One region of the Nocardia sp. NPDC050697 genome, then DNA from elsewhere that is predicted to be linked to it. Evidence: riboswitches for the same ligand, from Rfam matches in the RefSeq annotation. Region 1 holds a riboswitch; the other holds the start of a gene.
What was found. A riboswitch is a leader RNA that binds a small molecule or an ion and turns the genes downstream of it on or off. The one in region 1 is predicted to bind S-adenosylmethionine.

Region 2: it holds a riboswitch for S-adenosylmethionine, as region 1 does, so the genes downstream of both, AB0H71_RS14915 (aminotransferase class V-fold PLP-dependent enzyme) here and AB0H71_RS10575 (rhodanese-like domain-containing protein) in region 1, are expected to answer to the same signal.

What each region holds. Positions count from the first base shown of each region.
Region 1 is NZ_JBFAHY010000002.1:639,499-646,561, reverse strand. It holds gene AB0H71_RS10605 (ester cyclase) at 1-233, opposite strand, end outside; gene AB0H71_RS10600 (class I SAM-dependent methyltransferase) at 614-1,432, shown strand; gene fgd (glucose-6-phosphate dehydrogenase (coenzyme-F420)) at 1,511-2,521, shown strand; gene AB0H71_RS10590 (MarR family transcriptional regulator) at 2,518-2,961, opposite strand; gene AB0H71_RS10585 (DJ-1/PfpI family protein) at 2,958-3,587, opposite strand; gene AB0H71_RS10580 (O-succinylhomoserine sulfhydrylase) at 3,628-4,842, opposite strand; gene AB0H71_RS10575 (rhodanese-like domain-containing protein) at 4,839-5,255, opposite strand; SAM riboswitch class IV at 5,271-5,385, opposite strand; gene AB0H71_RS10570 (hypothetical protein) at 5,452-5,886, opposite strand; gene AB0H71_RS10565 (FAD-dependent oxidoreductase) at 6,113-7,063, shown strand, end outside.
Region 2 is NZ_JBFAHY010000003.1:648,239-655,301, forward strand. It holds gene dacB (D-alanyl-D-alanine carboxypeptidase/D-alanyl-D-alanine-endopeptidase) at 1-123, opposite strand, end outside; gene AB0H71_RS14885 (inorganic diphosphatase) at 368-859, shown strand; gene AB0H71_RS14890 (hypothetical protein) at 951-1,199, opposite strand; gene AB0H71_RS14895 (crotonase/enoyl-CoA hydratase family protein) at 1,311-2,132, opposite strand; gene AB0H71_RS14900 (2-oxo-4-hydroxy-4-carboxy-5-ureidoimidazoline decarboxylase) at 2,253-2,573, shown strand; gene AB0H71_RS14905 (YbaK/EbsC family protein) at 2,658-3,134, shown strand; gene AB0H71_RS14910 (flavin reductase family protein) at 3,206-3,670, shown strand; gene AB0H71_RS14915 (aminotransferase class V-fold PLP-dependent enzyme) at 3,956-5,272, opposite strand; SAM riboswitch class IV at 5,318-5,431, opposite strand; gene AB0H71_RS14920 (Pls/PosA family non-ribosomal peptide synthetase) at 5,697-7,063, shown strand, end outside.

The DNA.
Region 1 (7,063 bases):
TCGGCCACCACCTCGTGCACCTCCCAGCGCAGGTCGGAGTAGGCGGCGCGGAGCCAGAGCGCGGTCGCGTGGAACCCGGAGGGGCCGGGCACGCGGCAGGCGGGCGGCTCGTCGATCGCCTCGCGGTTGGTGGCCTCGGGGTGGATGACGGCGTCGAAGTCGGGTTCCGCGCCGGTCGCCATGATCTCGATCCCGCGCAGGGCCAGCGCGCGGGGGTCGGTGGAAAGGGTCATTCGGGGTTCCTCGCTGATCGAAGGGGTTGCAGAGGTGGATCGCGTGCGGCTGCCCGGATGTCAACGGTTCGGCGGCGCCGGTTTCGGGGGCCACGCCCGGCGACGGCTTCGGCCGGTGAGGCGCGGGCCGGTGTTACCGCCTGCGCTTGGGACACCCCGGCCGACATTCCTACGGCGATGCGCGCGGGCCGGTGCTACCGCCTGCGCGCGGACACCCACAGCCGGCGATAATCGCTGGCCGCCGGCGGCGTGCTGCGCGAGGATGGGAGCGCGCGGCGGGCCCCGCCTGCGCGCACCGGCCGCCGAGGCCGCGATCGAGCCGCACCACCCCCGCCGGACGCGCGCCCTGCCGGTCCGGCCCAGCACCAGGAGCCCCGGCGATGACCGACCCGACGCACCCCCGCTTCCCGCGCTCCGCCCGCTACCACCCGGACTGGCTCCGGGCGGCGGTGAGCGGCGGCGCCAACCCGCTGTGGCTCACCGAGTGGCTCACCGAGGCGATCGAGCTGCGCCCCGGCATGCGGGTACTCGACCTGGGCTGCGGCCGCGGCGCCTCCTCGGTGTTCCTGCACACCGAGTTCGGCGTCGAGGTGTGGGCGGTCGATCTCTGGTTCGATGCCGCCGAGCGGGCGCAGCGCTTCCGGGACGCGGACGTCGCCGACGCGGTCTACGCGCTGCACGCGGATGCCCGCGCGCTGCCCTTCGCCCCCGGCTTCTTCGACGCCGTGCTCAGCATCGACTCCTTCGTCTACTACGGCACCGACGACCTGTATGCCCAGTACCTCACCCGCTTCCTGCGCCCCGGCGGCCAGCTCGGCATCGCGGGCGCCGGGCTCACCACCGACCCGGGTTGGCCGGTCCCCGAGCACCTCGCCCCCTGGTGGGAGCCCGCGCTGGCCTGCCTGCACACGGCGGAGTGGTGGCGGGCGCACTGGACGCGCAGCGGCCTGCTCGAGGTCGAGCTCGCCGACACCATGCCGGACGGCTGGCAGCGCTGGGTGGAGTGGCAGCACGCCGTCGCCCCGGACAACACCCCCGAGATCGCCGCGCTGGAGGCCGACCGCGGCCGCCACCTCGGCTACGTGCGCGCGGTCGCCCGCCGCCGCGCCGACGTCGAGCCGGACCCGCCGATCACCGCCGTTCCCGCGGAGTACACCCCGCACCCGCTGCTGCGCGACCCCGCGCCCGGCGTCGGATAGCGCCGCTCCTCTATGGTCGATGCAGGCGGGCGCCCGGCACGAAGTGCCCGCGGCAACGTGGCGACAGGAGCGGCGCACATGGCAGACCTCAAGCTCGGGTACAAGGCCTCGGCGGAGCAGTTCGGACCGCGGGAGCTGGTGGAGATCGCCGTCCTCGCCGAGGAGCACGGCCTCGACAGCGCGACGGTCAGCGATCACTTCCAGCCCTGGCGGCACAAGGGCGGCCACGCTCCCTTCTCGCTGGCCTGGATGGCCGCGGTCGGCGAGCGCACGAAGCGGATCCAGCTCGGCACCTCGGTGCTCACCCCCACCTTCCGCTACAACCCCGCGGTGATCGCCCAGGCCTTCGCCAGCATGGGCGTGCTCTACCCGGGCCGGATCATGCTCGGCGTCGGCACCGGCGAGGCGCTCAACGAGATCGCCACCGGCTACAAGGGCGAGTGGCCCGAGTTCAAGGAGCGCTTCGCCCGGCTGCGCGAGTCGGTCGCGCTCATGCGCGCGCTCTGGACCGGTGACCGGGTCGACTACGACGGCGAGTACTACCACACCGTCGGCGCCTCCATCTACGACGTGCCCGAGGGCGGCATCCCCGTCTACATCGCCGCAGGCGGCCCGGTGGTCGCCCGTTACGCCGGCCGCGCCGGCGACGGCTTCATCTGCACCTCCGGCAAGGGCATGGAGCTCTACACCGAGAAGCTGCTGCCCGCCGTCGCCGAGGGCGCGGCCAAGGCCGAGCGCGACCTCGACCCCATCGACAAGATGATCGAGATCAAGATCTCCTACGACACCGATCCGGAACTGGCGCTGGAGAACACCCGCTTCTGGGCCCCGCTCTCGCTCACCCCCGAGCAGAAGCACTCCATCACCGATCCGATCGAGATGGAGGCCGCCGCCGACGCGCTGCCGATCGAGCAGATCGCCAAGCGCTGGATCGTCGCCAGCGACCCGGACGAGGCCGTCGAGCAGATCAAGCCCTACCTCGACGCCGGCCTGAACCACCTGGTCTTCCATGCCCCCGGCCACGACCAGCGCCGCTTCCTCGACCTCTTCCAGCGCGATCTCGGGCCGCGGCTGCGCAAGCTGGGCTAGGAGTCCAGTTCCAGCCGGTCCATTGTCGCCGCGAGTTCGGTGAGCGCGGCGACGATCTCGGCGAACCGCTCGGCGCCGAGTTCGGCGGCGAGCCGCTGCGACACCAGCGCGTGCTGCGGGGAGATCCGGCGCACCGCGGCCAAGCCTTCGTCGGTGACGGCGACCAGTTTGGCGCGCCGGTGCGCCGGATTCTCCCGGTACTCGGCGAGCCCCTTGCCGACCAGCAGGTCGGCGATGCGCTGCACGCTCTGCCTGGTGATCCCCATGGCCCGCGCGATGCCCGCCACCGGGAGCGGCTCGTGCAGCACCGCGCCGAGCACCTGCCACCAGGCGGCGGTGAGCCCGGCGGGCGCGGCGAGCTTCTCCGCCACCGCGAGGAAGCGGCCGTTCAGCGCGAACGAGGTGATGGCCGCGGTGCTGAACAGCTCCTGCTCGGTCACGCCCCGTGCTCCGCGAGCACGGCGTAGGCGCTCGGGTCGCGCTCGGCGAAGAGCCGGAACCAGGCGTCGAGCACCTGCGGCTCGTAGACGTCGAGCGCCGCGAAGACCTGGTGCGCGAAGTGGAAGGGCGCCAGCGAGGTCGCGGTGATCACATTGCCGTCGGTGACCGCGGGCTCGTCGCGGTAGCGCGCGCTGCCCGCGTAGCCGCTGGCGGCGAGGTAGCCAGGGTCGTTGCTGGTGTGCGCCCTGGTATCGAGCAGCCCGGCCTTGGCGAGCCCGAAGGTGGCGCCGCAGATGGCCGCCACCGGCCGCCCGGCGTCCAGGAAGTCGCGGGCCAGCTCGGCGAAGCCCGCCAGCTCGTCGCCCTGATCCCAGAGGCTCGCCCCCGGCAGGATGAGCGCCGCCGCCCGGTCGAGTTCGACCTCGGCCAGATCCACGTCGGGCAGGACGCGCATGCCGCCGCCGGTGGTCACCGGCTCGGTGCCGCGGCCGACGGTGCGCACCATCAGCGAGCCCGGCTCGCGCTGCAGCTCGGGGTTGTTGAGGTACGCGATGGCGGCCCCGACCTCCCAGTCGGCCAGGGTGTCGTAGACCGCCGTGTACACGATGCGAGGTTCCGAAGTCATGACAGCATCCTGTCAAACATGACAGGATGCTGTCAATGGCTCAGCCCAGCGCGTGGTCCAGATCCGCGATCAGGTCCTCGACGTCCTCCAGCCCGACCGAGACGCGCACGACGCCGTCGGTGAGCCCGATCCCGGCCCGCCCCTCCGCGCCCATGGCCCGGTGCGTGGTGGTGGCCGGGTGCGTGATCAGCGTCTTGGCATCGCCGAGGTTGTTCGAGATATCGATCACCCGCAGCCGGTTCAGCACCTCGAAGGCGCGCTTCTTGCCCTCGTCGGCGCCGGCGGCGAGCTCGAAGGTGACCACGGTGCCGCCGCCGCTCATCTGCGTGGTGGCCAGCTCGTGCTGCGGGTGCGTCTCCAGGAACGGGTAGCGCACCCAGCCCACCGCCGGGTGCCCCTCCAGGAAGCGGGCCACCTCGAGCGCCGCCTTGGTGGAGTGCTGGACTCGGAGCGGCATGGTCTCCAGCCCCTTGAGCAGGGTCCACGCGTTGAACGGGCTGAGCGCCGGGCCGGTGTGCCGCATGAGCGTCTTCACCGGGCCGTCGATGTACTCCCGGTCGCCGAGGATGGCGCCGCCGAGCACCCGGCCCTGGCCGTCGATGTGCTTGGTGCCGGAGTAGACCACCACGTCGGCGCCGAGCTCAAGGCTGCGCTGCAGCAGCGGGGTGGCGAAGACATTGTCCAGCACCACCTTCGCGCCCGCGGCGTGCGCGAGCTCGCTGACCCGCCGCACGTCGACCAGGTTCTGCATGGGGTTGGCCGGTGTCTCGAAGAACACCGCCTGGGTGGGCACCGAGAGCGCCTGCTCCCACTGGTCCAGATCCTCGCCGTCCACGAAGACCGTCTGCACGCCCCAGCGCGGCAGGATCTCGTTGGCCACCACGAAGCAGGAGCCGAAGAGGCTGCGCGCGGCGACCAGCCGATCCCCGGCCTTCAGCAGCGCGCCGAGCGCGGTGAAGACCGCGGCCATGCCGCTGGCGGTGGCGAAGCACGCCTCCGCGCCGTCGATCAGCCGCATCCGCTCCTCGAAGACGGCGACCGTCGGGTTGCCGTACCGGGAGTAGACGAAGTGCTCCACATCACCGGTGAAGGCGGCCTCCGCCGCCTCGGCGCTCTCGTAGACGAAGCCCGAGGTGAGGTAGAGCGCCTCGGAGGTCTCCTCGAACCCCGAGCGGCGCAGCCCGCCGCGCACGCCGAGCGTGGCCGGGCCGACGTTCTCCGGCAGCGGCCGGTCGAAGGCGCCGCCGGTGATCACGACTGCCGCCAGGGCAGGCCGTCGGCGCGCCAGCCGGCCGAGCCGCGGTGGCCGGTGCCGTCCAGCGGGCCCTCGAAGCCGTCGATCACGTTGTAGGAGGGGGCGATTCCGGCGCCGGTCGCCAGGCTCGCGGCGTTCGCCGAGCGCTGGCCGGAGCGACACAGGAACACGACCGGGGCCTCCGGATCGCGCCCGTCGAGCGCTCGCTTCAGCTGCTCGAGGAAGGCCGGGTTGGGCGAGCCGGTGCCGTCCACCCACTCGATCAGCGCGGTGGGCCGGTCCAGCTCGGTGGTGTCCGGCACCCCGACCCAGCGCCACTCCGCCTCGGTGCGGACATCGATCAGCACCGCGGACGGATTGTCGCGCAACAGCTCCCACGCCTGCTTCGGGGTGATGTCACCGGCATAACTCATGTCGAACCTCCTGTGAATCCACGCTTGCCGCAGGGAAATGCCGATACGGCCAGGTCGTCACCCGGAGCACCCCGCCGCGGAGGAGGGTTGCCGACCAGCGAGCCGGGGCTTGGCGCTGGTTCTCATGACCTTGCGAACCGAGATTGCCCCGGGAAAGCGGGTGCTGTCAATACGAGTTCTCCCGCGTCCGGGCGCGTCATCCGCAGACCAGCCAGCGGTCGCCTTCCTTCGCCAGGGTCCAGGTGGCGGTGGCCGTGCGGCCGGCCACCCGCGTGGTCACCGTGATCCGGCCGCGCTCGCCCTCGACCACCGGGTTCGCCAGCTCGGCGACCTCGATATCGGTGCTGGTTTCCGGCCCGCCGAGCTGCTCGGCGAGCGGCGAGGCGGCCTCGTCGAAGCCGGGGCAGGCGGTGCCGGGCGGGGGCACCAGGTCGCTGCGGCCGCGCGCGTCGGCGTAGTTGCGCACCGCGGCGGCGAGTTTGTCCGCCTCTGTGACATTTTTCTCAGCCGGCGAGAGCACCCCGGCGATCACGATCCCCACCAGGACCAGCACCGCGAGCACGCCGGCGGCCACGAACGGCACGATCGATCGGACTTCCGGCTCGTCGCCGCCGGGCTGCTGCTCGCTCATCCCTCGATGATCACCGATGACCTGGGCCGTCGGCGCACCGGCCCCGGCAGGATACGCGCTGCGCACCCGGGTCGCGGACCGAGCGGAGCAGGGCCGATAGAATGGCTGCTTGCGACTCGTGCCGGAGCCGCCGTCCGATGCTCCGGGGAGAATGGGAGCGCGATCTCAGGTTAGCCTGGGCTAAGTAGACGCCAGATGAACGTATCGACCGAAGGTGCGCGTGAACATGACCGAACAGAGTGAGGCGGCCCGGCCGCTCCGCATTGCGATCGTGGGTGCAGGCCCGGCCGGGATCTACGCCGCCGACGCGCTGATGAAGTCCGACGCGGACGTCTCCATCGATCTCTACGAGCGGATGCCCGCGCCGTTCGGGCTGATCCGCTACGGCGTCGCACCCGACCACCCGCGGATCAAGGGCATCATCACCGCGCTGCACAAGGTGCTGGACAAGGAGCAGGTGCGGCTGCTCGGCAATATCGACTACGGCACCGACATCACCCTGGACGATCTGCGCCGCTTCTACGACGCCGTGATCTTCTCCACCGGCGCCAACGCCGACCGCGCGCTCACCATCCCCGGCATCGACCTGGACGGCTCCTACGGCGCCGCCGACTTCGTCTCCTGGTACGACGGCCACCCGGACGTCCCGCGCAGCTGGCCGCTGGAGGCCGAGAAGGTCGCGGTGCTCGGAGTCGGCAATGTCGCGCTCGACATCGCCCGCGTGCTCGCCAAGACCGGCGACGAGCTGCTGCCCACCGAGATCCCGCCGAACGTCTACGCGGGGCTCAAGCAGAACAAGGCCGTCGAGGTGCACGTCTTCGGCCGCCGCGGCCCCGCGCAGGCCAAGTTCACCCCGCTGGAGCTGCGCGAGCTGGACCACTCGCCCACCATCGAGGTCATCGTCGACCCCGAGGACATCGATTACGACGAGGGCTCCGAGGCCGCGCGCAGGCACTCCAAGCAGGTCGACATGGTGGCCAACACGCTCGAGCAGTGGGCCATCCGCGACCAGGGCAACCGCCCGCACAAGCTCTTCCTGCACTTCTTCGAGGCGCCGACCGAGGTCGTCGGCGACGCCGAAGGCAAGGTCGTCGGGCTGCGCACCGAGCGCACCCAGCTGGACGGCACCGGCAATGTCAAGGGCACCGGCGAGTACCGCGACTGGGAGGTGCAGGCC
Region 2 (7,063 bases), on a different contig from region 1:
CGAGGGGGCGGGATCGATCTCGGGGTCCACGGTGACCGGGGCGGGCGGCGCCGCGACGGTCAGCCCGCCGTGCCTGGACTCCGGCGTCCACGGCTGCACGATGAGCGCCACCGACGCCACCATCGAGACCAGCACGACCAGCGCCAACCCCACCCAGAGCCGGGTGCGGCGGCGGCGCCGCGCGGCCAGCTCGCCGGTGTTCCTGTCGTTCCCGCCCGTCACGTGTCCGCCGCTCCTCCTCCGGCCGCCCGCGCGGCCGCCTCCCGCACCCGAGTGCTCGACGCCCACACTATCCTCGTTGCGCAATCGTTCCTCAGTACAACCTGGCGCAGTCGGCAGACTCCGCACGACCGATGAAGGAGATGGCGTGGAGTTCGACGTCACCATCGAGATTCCCAAGGGTTCCCGGAACAAGTACGAGGTGGACCACGAGTCCGGGCGGGTCAAGCTGGACCGCTACCTCTACACCTCCATGGCCTACCCGGCCGACTACGGCTTCATCGAGAACACCCTCGGTGAGGACGGCGACCCGCTGGACGCGCTGGTGCTGCTGCCCGAGTCGGTCTTCCCGGGCGTGATCGTCGAGGCGCGGCCGGTCGCCATGTACCGGATGACCGACGAGGCCGGCGGCGACGACAAGATCCTCGCGGTACCCGCGGGCGACCCGCGCTGGGACCACATCCAGGATCTCCAGGACGTGCCGGAGTTCGAGCTGGCCGCGATCAAGCACTTCTTCGAGCGGTACAAGGATCTGGAGCCGGGCAAGTTCGTCAAGGGCTCGGAGTGGGTCGGCCGCGCCGAGGCCGAGGCCGAGGTGCAGGCCTCGCTGAAGCGGTTGCAGGACAGCGGCGGGCACTGACCGCACGCGCCGAAGGGCGGGAAGTCCGATGGATTCGGACTTCCCGCCCTTCGCATGCGGTGCCTGGCCGGTGGAGGGGAGGCCGGCCGGGTCACCAGGTGGAGTAGTACAGATCCCACTCGCCGTCGTAGTTGAGGACGCACTCGTAGTACTTCCAGTCCGGGTGCGCCGGGCCGTACTCGCCATCGGCCGAGCAGGCGGCGTAGGTGGAGTAGGTGCCGACCCAGATGGTCTCGACGGTGCGGTACTCGGGCGCGGCGGAGGCGGTCGCCGCCGTCGACACCCCGGCGACGGCGGCGGCAGCCAGCAGGCCGGCCATGGCGAAGGACTTGATTCGCATTTCGTTGCTCCTGTCGATGTTGCTTCTTGCTGTCGACAGGAACATTACGAGCGGAAAACCCCTGGTACAGCCACCCCTAGGGGTGGTGACACCCACCCCTGGGGCGACCCTCTACCGACCCTGGAAGCGAGGCTCGCGCTTCTCGAAGACGGCCTGGATGGCCTCGGTGAGATCGTCCGACGGCAGGAACGCGGCGTTCCACGCGGAGACGTAGCGCAGCCCGGCCGCCACCTCGGCGGTGAGCCGCTCGTTGAGCACGTCCTTGACGCCCTGCACCACCAGCGGCGGGTTGGCCGCGATCTCGCGGGCCACCGCGTGCGCCGCCTCCAGCACCGCCGCCTGGTCCGGGAAGACCTCGTTGACCAGGCCGATCCGCTCCGCGCGGGCGGCGTCGATGTCCTTGCCGGTGAAGGCGAGCTCGCGCAGGTGCCCCTCGGAGATCACCGCGGGCAGCCGCTGCAGCGAGCCGACATCGGCCACGATCGCCACCTTGGCCTCGCGCAGGCTGAACTTGGCCTCGGCGCTGGCGTAGCGGATGTCGGCGGCGGCGATCAGGTCGAGCCCACCGCCGATGCACCAGCCGGAGACCGCGGCGATCACCGGCTTGCCGCAGTTCGCGACCGCGGTGATCGACGCCTGCATGGTGCGGATCTCGTGCAGGAAGGTGGTGCGCGGCGCGGCCAGCGCGCGATCGCCCATGAGCGGGCCGAAGGATCCGGCCATCGCGGGCAGGTCGAGCCCGTAGGAGAAGTGCTTGCCGGAGCCGGTCAGCACGATGGCGCGGACCTCGGGGTCGGCGGCGAGGCCGTCGAAGATCTCCGGGAGCTCCCGCCAGAAATCCGGGCCCATGGCGTTGCCCTTGCCCGGCCCGGTGAGCGTCACCTGGGCGACCTGGTCCTTCGTCTCGACCGTGAAGGCCTGCCAATCAGTCATTTGTACAGCGTATCGAGGCGGTGCCGCCGCTTGTAAAGCTTGTGCAAATTCCGGGCTCCGGTGCTGGTCTCCGCGGTGCGGCGGAGCCGATGATGGTCCTCTCGCCCCTCGGAGGTCGCCATGCTCATGCATCAGGGAATCGGGCTCGACCGCTTCAACGCCATGCCGAACGGCCGCGCGGTGCACGCCCTCTTCGAGTGCTGCTGCTGCGTCACCTGGGCGGCCAGGATCAGCGCGGGGCGGCCCTACCGCGACCACGACGACCTGCACAATGCCGTCGAGCTGGAGCTGCTCGCGCTCTCGCCGGGCGATCTGGAGCGCGCCTTCGACACCGTGGTGCACGAGGCCTGCGGCGATCACACCGTCGAGACGCTGGCCAAGATCGTTTCGGCGCGGATCGAGCGGATGCTCGGCCCCGAGGGGGGCTACCCCGAGTACTGAGCGCGGAACCTCAACTGCCGCATCGAGACTGCCCGGCGGCCGAACCGCGACCCCGGACCGGGGTTACGGCCCTACCCTGGTCGCATGCGCAAGTCGAGCCTGCCGCCGGGCGCGATCCGGGTCTCCGACACCCTGATCTCGCGGGGGCACCACGGCGTGATCCTCACCCGGCCCGAACCCATCGATACCGCCGAGGACGCCGCGCGCGCACTCGGCGTCGACCCGGGCGCCATCGTCGAGGCCCAGGTCTTCCTCCTGGACGACGAACCGGTGCTGCTGCTGGTCGGCGGTGGGCACCGGGTACAGCTGGAGAGCACCTCGGCGCGGCTGGAGGGGCTGCTCACCCCCGCCCCCGAGGCGCTGACCAGGGAGGTCACCGGGCAGCCCGCGGGCGGGGTGGCGCCGCTCGGGCACCCGGCCAACCTCTCCACCTGGGTGGACACCGCGCTCGCCGCGCACCCGCAGCTGTGGGCGGCGGGCGGGCATCCGGGCACGCTCTTCCGCACCTCGTTCACCGAACTGGTGCGGATCACCGCCGGACAACCGGTCGACATGAGCTGAGCACGCGTACGTTCGTTGCTGTGAGTGCACCAAGTTCCGACGGCATCACCGCCGAGCAGTACCGCGCCTCCATGCGGCACTACCCGGCCGGCGTCACCATCGTGACGCTGCGGGCCGCGCACGGCCCGGTCGGCTTCACCGCCACCTCGTTCGCCTCGCTCTCCCTCGACCCGCCGCTGGTGTCGTTCAACATCGCGCACACCTCGTCCAGCCTGGAGGCGCTGCTCGCCGCCGAATCGGTAGTGATCCACTTCCTCGGGGCGCATCAGCGGGAGCTGGCGCAGCGCTTCTCGCGCAGCGCCGCCGAGCGGTTCGCCGATCCGGCGCTCTGGGCCGAGCTGGAGTCGGGGGAGCCGGTGCTGCACGGGTCCCCGCTCTGGTTGCGGGCGGTGGTGCACCAGCGCTTCGCCATCGGCGACCACACCTTCGTGGCCGGGCTCGTCACCCGGGTGCACGACGAGACGCAAGGGGCGTCGCCCGCGGCGCCGCTGCTCTACTACGACGGGCGGTACCACCAGCCGACCGAGCTGGGCTGAACGCACGCCGGTCCCCCATCTCGGGGCAGAGCTGGGCCGAGCGCCCGCCTCCGCTCCCCCATCTCGGGGCCGCGAGCGGCCACCTCGGCTTGTTTGCCACGACACAAGTGGGCGCTTCGGCGCAGGCGGCCTGGGGCCCGGCAGCCGGCCGACAGGCCGACAGGCCGAGGAGACATGGTCGGCCGGGCCGGACCTCGGCGATGGTCCGACCCGGCCGACCCGGCCCTCCGTCCGACTCGAAGCGCACATGAGTCGAGGCGGCCGCTTGCGGCCCCGATATGGGGGTCAGAATCCGGCGCAGGGGGCGGCGCCGAAGGCATCGGCGCCGAGGGGGCGGGTTTCGGGGACCGGGCTCCAGGCCCCGCCCTCGGCGGCGTAGGACCACGCCGACTCCCCGCGCACCAGAGTGTGCAGGGCGGCGATGAGCCGATCCACGTGCTCCACGGTCGTCCCGACGCCCACACTGGCCCGCAGCGCGGCGGGCAACCCCAGCCGCTCGAGCAGCGGATGCGCACAGAACCGCCCGTCCCGTACCCCGATCCCGTGCTCCGCGGAGAGATACGCGGCAACGTGCCCGGGCGCGAACCCGTCCACCGTGAACGCCACGATCCCCACCCCCTCCCCGCTGTCGGCGAAGATCCGCGGCTGCGAAACCCCCGGCACCCCGGCCAGCCCGTCCCGCAACCGCTCGGTCAGCGCCCGCTCGTGCGCCACGAACCGCTCCTCCGGGATAGCGGCGAGCGCCTCGCACGCCGCGGCAACCGCCGCCGCCCCGAGCACATTCGGCGACCCGCCCTCGTGCCGCTGCGGCGCCGCGGCCCACTCGGTCTCCGCCACCGAGACGGAGCGAACCGCCCCGCCGCCGGCGAGATACGGCGGAGCCGCGTCCAGCCAGTCCCGCCGCCCGACCAGCACCCCGGCCCCGAACGGCGCGTACAGCTTGTGCCCCGAGCACACCAGGTAGTCGATCCCGGTGTCGCGCAGCGAGATCCGCCGGTGTGGCGCCAGTTGCGCCGCGTCCACCAGCAGCCGCGCCCCGCAGCGGTGCGCGATCTCGGCCAGCTCGCGCAGCGGAAGCAGCTCCCCGGTGACATTGGAGGCGCCGGTGACGGCGAGCAGCGCGGCCGGCTTGCAGCACAGCTCGGCGACCAGCCTGCGCAGCGTCTCGGCGACGGTGCCGGCCGCGGTCACCACCCGGCGCCCGTTGGCGAGCCAGGGCAGAAAGTTGGCGTGGTGCTCGATATCGAGCACCACGGTGTCGCCGGGCACGCAGCGGGCCAGCAGGTTCAGCGCGTCGGTCGTCCCGCGGGTGAAGACGGTGACCTGGTCGTCCGCGGCGTCGAAGAACGTGCCGACGGTGCCGCGCGCACTCTCGTAGCACTCGGTGGAGACCCGCGAGGCGTACCCGGCGCCGCGGTGCACGCTGGCGTAGTACGGCAGCAGCGCCGAGACCCGCTCGGTCACCGCGGCCAGGGCCGGGGCGCTCGCGGCGTAGTCGAAGTTCGCGTAGCCGACGGTGCCGCCCTGCACCAGCGGGACGGCGAGGGTGTCGCCGGAGGTCGCCGCGAGCGGGGCACAGGTCGGTTCGAGAACAGCGGTCATCACGTCATCCCAACGTTCGGGGACTCGCGAAAGGGGGAGCCGTCGAGTCCGCGCTTGCCGCGTCCGGTCGGACGACGGCCCGGTCGTCACCCGGAGCACCCCACCGCGGAGGAGGGTTGCCGACCAGCAAGCCGGGGCTGAACGCTGGTACTCATGACCTGGCGAAAAGACTGACAAAGCCGCACCGGGGTTGTCAAGCGCGGCTCCGGCGAAGATCACAGCCCGCTCCGGCGCGGGCCCCACCAGGCACGACTGCCGGGGTGAACGCCGGATGAACAGCGACGCACCCCTTCGACCAGCGCAAATACCCGTGCGGCCGAGTAGCGTGGACAACCGGTCGCCGCCGGGTTCGCCCGCTGGTAACCCGAACATGGCAGAACGAGCGGGAAGCGTGGGCACATCGATGAAAGGTGGTGGGGACGTCATGGTCCGACCACAGCTCCATCCGCCGGAACTCGATTCCGCAGCCCCCGGCTCGGCGCCACCCGGCACCGCCACGCTCCCCGACCCGCTGCGCCGCGGCGCGCTCGCCGCACCCCCGCGCACGCTCGTCGACATCATCACCGCTACCGCACAGGAATTCCCGGACGCGACCGCCATCGACGACGGCGAGACGGTGCTCAGCTACCTGGAGCTCGTGGTCGAGATCGAGACCGCGATGAACCGGCTCGCCGAAGCCGGGGTGCGGCGCGGCGATCGCGTCGGCATTCGGCTACCTTCTGGCAATCGTGAGCTGTACGTCACCATCCTGGCGGTGCTCTACTGCGGCGCGGCCTACGTCCCGGTGGACGCGGACGACCCCGAGGAGCGCGCGCAGCTGGTCTTCGGCGAGGCGAAGGTGGCGGCGATCGTCACCGCCGACGGCATCCTGCCCGGCACCCGCGAGGCCGGGGCGGCCGACGACAGCGACTGGGCCGATCTCCCCACCCCCGACGACGACGCCTGGATCATCTTCACCTCCGGCTCCACCGGCACCCCCAAGGGCGTCGCGGTGACGCACCGCAATGCCGCCGCCTTCGTCGACGCCGAGGCCCGCCTCTTCCTGCCGGATGCCCCGATCGCCCCCGGCGACCGGGTGCTCGCCGGGCTCTCGGTCGCCTTCGACGCCTCCTGCGAGGAGATGTGGCTGGCCTGGCGCAATGGCGCCTGCCTGGTCCCGGCCCCGCGCGACCTGGTGCGCACCGGCGCCGACCTGGGCCCGTGGCTCATGCGGCGCGGCATCACCGTGGTCTCCACCGTCCCGACGCTGGCCGCCACCTGGCCCGCGGAGGCGCTGGATGGCGTGCGGATGCTCATCTTCGGCGGCGAGGCGGTGCCGCCGGAGCTGGCCGAGCGGCTGGCCCGGGACACCGAGCGCGAGGTCTGGAACACCTACGGCCCCACCGAGGCCACCGTCGTCGCCTGCGCCGCCCGGCTGACCGGCGAGCCGCCGGTGCGCATCGGGCTCCCGCTGGACGGCTGGGACCTGGTGGTGGTGAACGCCGATGGCCGGCCGGTGCCGGAGGGCGAGACCGGCGAGCTGGTGATCGGCGGCGTCGGGCTGGCCCGCTACCTGGACCCGGCCAAGGACGCGGAGAAGTACGCCCCGCTGCCCGCGCTCGGCTGGGAGCGCGCCTACCGCAGCGGCGATCTCGTGCGCAACGACCGCGCGGGGCTGGTCTTCCTCGGCCGCGCCGACGACCAGATCAAGCTGGGCGGCAGGCGGATCGAGCTCGGCGAGATCGACAACGCGCTGCAGCACCTGCCCGGCGTCACCGGCGCGGCCGCCGCCATCCGCACCACCAAAGCGGG